2 regions of the Mesorhizobium sp. M6A.T.Ce.TU.016.01.1.1 genome follow, and region 1 is predicted to be linked to the other one. Evidence: predicted binding sites of a transcription regulator. Region 1 holds the regulator's gene; the other holds the start of a gene.
What was found. Region 1 encodes LexA, which represses DNA repair genes until DNA is damaged. Its sites were predicted from a motif close to TGTTCNNNNTGTGTTCNG; they were not measured.

Region 1 (4,190 bases):
GCCATGGACGGCTATGCAGTGCGGGCCGAGGATGTCGCCTCCGTGCCGGCAACACTTGCGGTGATCGGCATGGCGCCGGCCGGACGCGGCTTTGCCGGAACAGTCGGCCCGGCGCAGGCCGTGCGCATCTTCACCGGCGCGCCGCTTCCCGCAGGCGCTGACACCATCGTCATCCAGGAGAATGTCCGCGACCTCGGCGGCGGCAGCATCGAAGTGACCGCGTCGACAGTTGAAGGCCGCAACATCCGCCGCCTCGGGCTCGATTTCTCGAAGGGCGACGTTCTGCTGGAGAAAGGCCGCCTGCTTGATCCGGCGGCGTTGTCGCTGGCGGCGTCGGCCAACCATCCGCAGGTCAGCGTGGTGAAACGGCCGCTGGTCGCCATCATCGCCACCGGCGACGAATTGCTGCCGCCAGGCAGCGACCTTGGCCCGGACCAGATCATCTCGTCCAACGCCTATGGCGTCGCTGCCGCGGCCCGCTCGGCCGGCGCCAGCGCGCTCGACCTCGGCATCGCCCCCGACCGCAAAGAGGCGATTGCCGCGCTGGTGAAAAAGGCGGTTAACGCAGGGGCTGACGTCATCGTCACGCTGGGCGGCGCCTCGGTCGGCGACCACGACCTCGTCCACGACGTGTTGACCGGCGAAGGCATGACGCTCGATTTCTGGAAGATCGCCATGCGGCCCGGCAAGCCGCTGATGTTCGGCCGGCTGGGCGACATCCGCTGCATCGGCCTGCCCGGCAATCCGGTGGCGAGCCTGGTCTGCACGCAGCTCTTCCTGAAGCCGCTGCTTGCGCGGCTTGGCGGACGCGCCTACCGGCAGGACATGCGTCAGGCGCGGCTCGGTGCCGCCATGGCGGCCAACGATATCAGGCAGGACTATGTACGCGCCGTGGTGAAGGAAGACGCGGGCACGCTCAAGGCGACGCCGTTCGGCATCCAGGATTCCTCGATGCTCAGAATGCTGGCCGACGCCAACGGGCTGATCGTGCGCGAGCCATTCGCTCCCCCCGCCGCGACAGGTGCCGCCTGCAGCGTGCTGATGCTACGCTGAACAAAACGTCAACGCATTCATTAAACTTTAAACAGTTGCGGAACACAACTGGAACAGATAGTGTTTGTTCTGGGTTTGTTTTTCTGATTCTGTCGGGGGTCGCGATGCTGACACGCAAACAACATGAGCTGCTGATGTTCATCCACGAGCGGCTGAAGGAAAGCGGCATTCCGCCCTCGTTTGACGAGATGAAGGAAGCGCTCGATCTCGCGTCCAAATCGGGAATCCATCGGTTGATCACGGCGCTGGAGGAACGCGGCTTCATTCGCCGGCTGCCCAACCGCGCCCGCGCGCTGGAAGTGCTGCGCCTGCCCGATTCGATCGCGCCCGGCCTCAATGCGGCGCGCAAATTTTCGCCGAGCGTCATTCAGGGCAGCCTTGGGCAGGGCAGCCTCGGCCGACAGATCAAGCCGGCGCCGTCTCGCATGCCTGCGGCCGGCAATGACGACGACGTCATTGCCACTGTCTCCATCCCGGTGATGGGCCGCATCGCTGCCGGTGTGCCGATCGATGCCATCCAGCACCAGACGCATTCGATCTCGGTGCCACCGGACATGATCACAGGCGGCGCGCACTACGCGCTGGAGGTCAAGGGTGATTCGATGATCGAGGCCGGCATCTTCGACGGCGACACGGTCATCATTCGCAACGCCGACACCGCCCAGCCTGGCGAGATCATTGTCGCCCTGGTCGACGAGGAGGAAGCGACGCTGAAGCGGTTCCGCCGCAAGGGCGCCTCGATCGCCCTGGAAGCCGCCAACCCGGCCTATGAGACGCGCATCTTCGGGCCGGACCGGGTCAAGGTGCAAGGCAAGCTCGTCGGATTGATCCGACGTTACTGAACGGCAGCTTTCTTGGGTTTCTCAGGCTTACGGTATGGCGGCAGGCCCCTCGCCTCGCGCGAAAATCTCCGCTGCTCATGCCAAGGCCTATATGGCTGTTTGACGGCAAAACGGATTTCTGCGCGCGTCGTCGCCGATAGCGGATCGAAAAAGACGGCGGCACTGCCCATGCGAGCGAGCTGCCGTTTGGTCACGACGAGGACCAGCGGGTTGCGGCAGGGATTATAATAGGCCGTGGCATCGTCGATGACGATCAAGTCCGCAAAGGCACAGGCTGGCCGCGCGATTTTGCGGTCGTCGGCGAGCGCGATGATCGCGCCGGACGGATGCCGGGCGAGGCACAGGCCGGCAGTGCAATAGAAAGGCGCTCCCGGCGGCAGGTCGGCCGGGTCGGCGATGTCGAACCGCACGTCTCCTTTTTCGAACGTCTCCGGCTCGACAATGGTCGCTGAAGTCAGCGCATGTTTCCAGTTGTCGGTGGTGAATTCGTTCGAGCGCACCCGGTTGACGGCAAGTTCGCCGCCGCCGATCGGCAGCGCCACCAGATGCGCATCCTCCGAGATCAGCACGTCGGGGGTTCGCGTCTCGGAAATCGTCAGCAGGCCGGCAAGCGCAAAGGGAAGTGCCGCAAGCCGCAACCATGTCGTCGCCATCGTGGCGATGACCAGGGCGACCGTCACCAGCAGAACCGACTGCAACGAAATCAGCCCGACTGCATCGACCGGCGAACGTTCGGAGATCCATCCCGATATTGCAATCATGGCCGTCAGCCCCTTGCCCATCATGTCGAGGAAAGGTCCGTCGAAGCCGAAAGGCATTGCCAAGGCGCTGACGACCGCCAGGAACATGACGACCGTGACGATCGGCATGACGGCCAGATTGGCAAACAGACTGAGCGGCGAGACGCGCTGGAAGTGCCAGATGGCGAAGAGCGCGGTGGCGCTCCCGGCAATGATGGAGGTCATGGCGATGGTGCCTGTTCCAGCGACGAGCTTCCGCGTGACGAAAGCGGCCGGTGACCGTCGTTGTGGCGGCGCCGTGGCCTTGTCGGCACGATAGTCGGACCAGCCGGCATAGGCGCCCACGAGAGCCGCGGTCGCGGCGAAGGACATCTGGAAGCTTGGGCCGACCACCTCGTGCGGCGACACGACGATGACGGCGATGGCTGAAATCGTAAGATTGCGCATGGTGAGCGCAGCCCGGTCGAACAGCACGGCGACAAGCATTACCGCCAGCATGATGAAGCTGCGCTCAGCCGCGACCACGATGCCGGAAAAAATGAGATAGGCAGCGATGGAAAGGAGTGCGGCTGCAGCCGCATATTTTTTGACCGGCCGGCGCGACGAAAAATCGGGAAACAGCGCAAAGGCGCCGCGCAGCAATCCCATGATGGTGCCGGCGACAAGCGCCATGTGCAGGCCGGAAATGGAGATGATGTGGTAGATGCCGGTGCGCCGCATCGATTCGTTGATCTCTTCGGGGATGCCGGTACGCACGCCGACGATCAGCGCAGCGGCAATCTCCCCCTCGGCGCCACCGATGCTGTCCCTGATATGGTCGGCGATGGTTTCACGCGCCTTTTCGATCGACGAAGAAAGGCGCGCTGCTAACGGTGCATCTTCGGAAGCGACGATCTTCGGATTGCCGAGGAAAAAGCCACTGGCGCCGATACCGGCGAAATAGCTGTCAAAGGAGAAGTCATAGCTGTCGGGCCGAACCGGGCCAGTCGGAGGCAAAAGCCTTGCATAGCCGGTTGCCACCGAGCCTGCGGTCATCTCAGCGGGAATTTTGCGTGCCGAAACCCTGACACGTTCCGGTGCATAACGCAGTGTCGGCCGGGCGGTCGATATCACGTCGAGGGTCAGCCTGATCCGGCCGTTCGCCATCTGGTCGAGCCTGACGACGCGGCCGGTGAGTTGGGTCTGGATTACCGAACCGAGCATCTGCGTTCCCGCGCGCCAGGTTTCAACCTTGGCGGCGAGCACACCGAGCGCGCACAGCAACGCTGCCATGAAACACAAATGTGTTTTGCGCCATGACCGCGTGACCGCTGCGCACAATGCCGTGAGGACCACCACGGCAATGGGCTGCGGAAAGTCCGGTTCCACGGCAAGCGAGAAATAGACGATCACTCCGGATGCCAGGAAAACCGGCACCAGCAGGAAGGCGACGCCGCGGTCGAGCTCCATGCCCGCCGCCGAAACCACGCTGTTGCGGATAGCGGATAGTGAAAGACAGCGGAAATGAACGACAGGCCCGGGTATTGGAGCCGGTATTGGCGCGGAGCGGTCCGGC
Region 2 (4,190 bases), on a different contig from region 1:
CCGCCGTTCTTCCTCCAGCCCGGAGCGGCCGCCCTCGTCGAGTGCGCGCTGGTGCGGGAACAGGCCTTCCTCCCAGCCGGGCAGAAAAACGGTCTCGAATTCGAGGCCCTTGGCCGAATGCAGCGTCATGATGTTGACGGCGTCGAGCTCGGCGTTCTGCTCGGCGTCCATCACCAGGGCGACATGTTCGAGGAAGGAGCGCAGCGATTCATACTCCTCCATGGAGCGGATCAGTTCTTTCAGGTTTTCCAGCCGGCCGGGAGCTTCCACCGAGCGGTCGTTCTTCCACATGTCGGTGTAGCCGCTCTCCTCCAGTATGGTCTCGGCCAGTTCGGTGTGCGGCGTGGTTTCCAGCGTCTTCTGCCAGCGCTCGAAATTGGCTGATACCTCGCGCAGTGCGGCGCGCGGCTTCGGCTTCAACTCGTCGCTTTCGGCGAGCTTGGCGGCGGCCTCCAGCATCGGGATGCGCAGCGCCCTGGCGGTATCGTGGATCTGGCGGATGGTGGCTTCGCCCAACCCGCGCTTCGGCACGTTGACGATGCGCTCGAAGGCGAGGTCGTCGGCGCCTTGGGCGACGACGCGGAAGAAGGCCAGCGCATCGCGGATTTCGAGGCGCTCGTAGAAGCGCGGGCCGCCGATGACGCGGTAGTTGAGGCCGAGCGTGACGAAACGATCCTCGAACTCGCGCATCTGGAAGGACGCGCGCACCAGGATCGCCATGTCGTTGAGATTGTGCTTCTGCCGCTGGTAGGCTTCGATGGTTTCGCCGACGGCGCGGGCCTCCTCCTCGGAATCCCAGGCGGCATGGACGTGCACTTTCTCATCGTCCTCTGCGACTTTTTCGGTGAACAGCGTCTTGCCGAAGCGGCCTTCATTGTGGGCGATGAGGTGGGAGGCGGTGCCGAGGATGTGCGCGGTGGAGCGATAGTTGCGCTCCAGCCGGATGATCGTGGCGCCGGGGAAATCCTTGTCGAAGCGCAGGATGTTGTCGACCTCGGCCCCGCGCCAGCCGTAGATGGATTGATCGTCGTCGCCGACGCAGCAGATATTAACCGTGGCCGGGCGCGGGTTTCCCTCCCCCTTGAGGGGAGGGTGGCCGGGCAAAGCCCGGCCGGGTGGGGTCCGGGCGGCAGTGCTCGACGCTCTGGCGGTGCCTTCTGAGACGACCCCCTCCGCCCGCTTCGCGGGCACCTCCCCCTCAAGGGGGGAGGATTGCGGCCGCTGCGCCAGCAGGCGCAGCCACATGTACTGCGCGGTGTTGGTGTCCTGATACTCGTCGACGAGGATGTAGCGGAAGCGCTTATGGTATTCCTTCAGCACGTCCGGGTTGGCGCGGAAGATGCGGATCGGATGGCACAGGAGGTCGCCGAAGTCGCAGGCGTTCAGCGTCTTCAGCCGCTCCTGGTAGGCTTTGTAGAGCTCTCGGCCCTTGCCGTTGGCGAAGGCGCGGGCGTCGCCCTCGGGGATATCGGCGGGGCCCCGGCCCTTGTTTTTCCAGCCGTCGATCATCTGGGCGAACTGCTTGGCTGGCCAACGCTTGTCGTCCAGCCCTTCGGCCTGGATGAGCTGCTTGATCAGGCGCACGACATCATCGGTGTCGAGGATGGTGAAGTCGGACTTGAGCCCGGCAAGTTCGGCGTGCCGGCGTAAGAGCTTCACGCCAATCGAGTGGAAGGTGCCCAGCCACGGCATGCCTTCCACATTGCCTTCGCCGATCAAGAGGCCGATGCGCTGCTTCATTTCGCGCGCGGCCTTGTTGGTGAAGGTGACGGCGAGGATCTGCGACGGGAAGGCCTTGCCGGTGGCGAGGATGTGGGCGATGCGGGTGGTCAAGACGCGCGTCTTGCCGGTGCCGGCGCCGGCCAGCACCAGAACCGGGCCTTCGGTGGTTTCCACCGCCAGCCGCTGCTCGGGGTTGAGCCCGTTCAGATAATCGGGCGCATTGTTGTGGCCGCTGCGGGCAGCCATGGCGCGCGCAGCAATGCCCGACGGGGCCACGGGCCGCGCGTTCGGTTCGTCAAAAAAAGGCATATCTTCCGAAAAGCCGGACATCTCCCCCGAATGTAGTGATTCGGCAGCGAAAGGCCAGAAGTGTCTCCGTTTTGTTCTCTATCCAGTCCGTAGAACCACAATCTGGATGGGTCCGCGACCCAAAACGTCGAGCTTGCTGTGGGTCCACGCCTAAAACGCGGAGCTTGCTTGACAGCCACGGCGGGCCGGAGAAAGTTGTGCTCGGGGCAGGAACGCAATGCCGGGTTGCCCATAGACGCGTTGCGAAGCGCGCACCAGTCGAAGGAGCATCGTCTTGGCTGTCGTCGTTACCTCCCTCATCCTTTTCCTCATCGGCCTGGCGCTTGGTGGCGGCGGCATCTGGTTAGCTTCGCTGGGCGGCAGTTGGTACTACATCATTGCTGGCATCGCCTTCCTCGTCGCTGGCTGGCTGCTCTACAGGCGCAAATCCATGGCGCTGTGGCTGTACGCGGCGATCGTCATCGGCACGCTCTGCTGGGCGGTCTGGGAAATCGGCTTCGACTGGTGGGAACTCGGTCCGCGCGGCGGCATCATCGTGCTTATCGCGTTGTGGCTATTGACGCCGTGGGCGCGGCGCGGGCTCACCGGTCCCGATGGACGCGCGCCGCTGATCCTCGCGGTGCTGGCGTCGCTTGCCGTCGCCGGCTATTCGATGACAACCGATCCAAAGGATATCGCCGGCGAACTCAATACCGATGAGGTGACGCCAACGGCCGACCTCGGCGGCAACGTGCCAGCCGGCGAATGGCATTTTTACGGCCGCACCCAGTATGGCCAGCGCTATTCGCCGCTCGACCAGATCACCGTCGAAAACGTTGCCAATTTGCAGCCGGCCTGGACCTATCGCACCGGTGACGTGAAAGGGCCCGACGACGTCACTGAGACAACCTATCAGGTGACGCCGCTGAAGGTCGCCGACACGCTCTACATTTGCACACCGCACAATTTCGCCATTGCCATAGATGCCGCGAGCGGCAAGGAGAAATGGCGCTTCGATCCCCAGGTCAAGCTGGACAAGGACCGCCAGCACCAGACGTGCCGCGGCGTGTCCTATTATGCCGATGCCAAAATCGCCGCCGGCCAGCCCTGTGCAGCACGCGTCTATCTGCCGACATCCGACGCCCGGCTGATCGCGCTCGACGCCGCGAATGGCCAGGTCTGTCCCACATTTGCCGAAGGCGGCACGTTGAACCTGCTCGCCAACATGCCATATCCGAAGCCGGGCTATTATTATTCGACGTCGGCGCCGCTGATCGTCGCCAACAAGATCATCGTCGGCGGCGCGGTCAACGACAATTATTCAACGCAGGAGCCGTCCGGCGTCATCCGTGCCTTCGACGTCGACACCGGCGCCCTGATTTGGAACTGGGATTCGGGCAATCCGGACCAGACGACGCCACTGGCACCGGGTCAGACCTATACCAACAACTCGCCCAACATGTGGTCGACGGCGAGCGCCGACGAGAAGCTCGGTTTGCTCTATGTGCCGCTCGGCAACAAGACGCCGGATCAGCTCGGCGCCGGGCGGAGCGCCAATGACGAGAAATTCTCCTCTTCGGTCACAGCGCTCGATCTCAACACCGGACAATTGCGGTGGGTGCGGCAGACCGTGCATCACGATCTCTGGGACATGGACGTGCCGGCGCAGCCGACGCTGGTCGACATCACCACGGCTGCCGGCGTCGTGCCGGCGCTGGTCGGGCCGACCAAACAGGGCGACCTCTATGTGCTCGACCGGCGCAGCGGCGAGCCGATCGTCCCGATCAACGAAGTGCCGGCGCCGGGCGGCGCGATCGAGGGCGACCACACCTCGCCGACGCAGCCGGTTTCGGACCTGAGCTTCAATCCGAAGCCGCTGACCGGCGCCGACATGTGGGGCATCACCATGTTCGACCAGCTGGCTTGCCGGATCGAGTTCCTTAAACTGCGCTACGAGGGCCGCTACACGCCGCCGTCGCTGCAAGGCTCGCTGATCTATCCCGGCAATTTCGGCACGTTCAACTGGGGCGGCGTGGCGGTCGATCCGGTCCGGCAGGTGATGTTCGGCATGCCGACATACCTGGCGTTCATCTCCAAGCTGGTGCCGCGCGCGGACGTGCCGCCGCCGGGCGATACCAAAGGCAGCGAACAGGGCCTCAACCGCAATGAAGGTGCGCCTT

Region 2: a site for LexA is predicted at 2,093-2,110, ahead of EOC94_RS18480 (UvrD-helicase domain-containing protein). Genes of this name have one in related genera too.

What each region holds. Positions count from the first base shown of each region.
Region 1 covers NZ_RZTJ01000007.1:173,493-177,682, reverse strand. The annotation lists gene glp (gephyrin-like molybdotransferase Glp) at 1-1,053, shown strand, start outside; gene lexA (transcriptional repressor LexA) at 1,158-1,895, shown strand; gene EOC94_RS16050 (ComEC/Rec2 family competence protein) at 1,889-4,190, opposite strand, start outside.
Region 2 covers NZ_RZTJ01000009.1:143,362-147,551, reverse strand. The annotation lists gene EOC94_RS18480 (UvrD-helicase domain-containing protein) at 1-2,052, opposite strand, end outside; gene EOC94_RS18475 (glucose/quinate/shikimate family membrane-bound PQQ-dependent dehydrogenase) at 2,306-4,190, shown strand, end outside.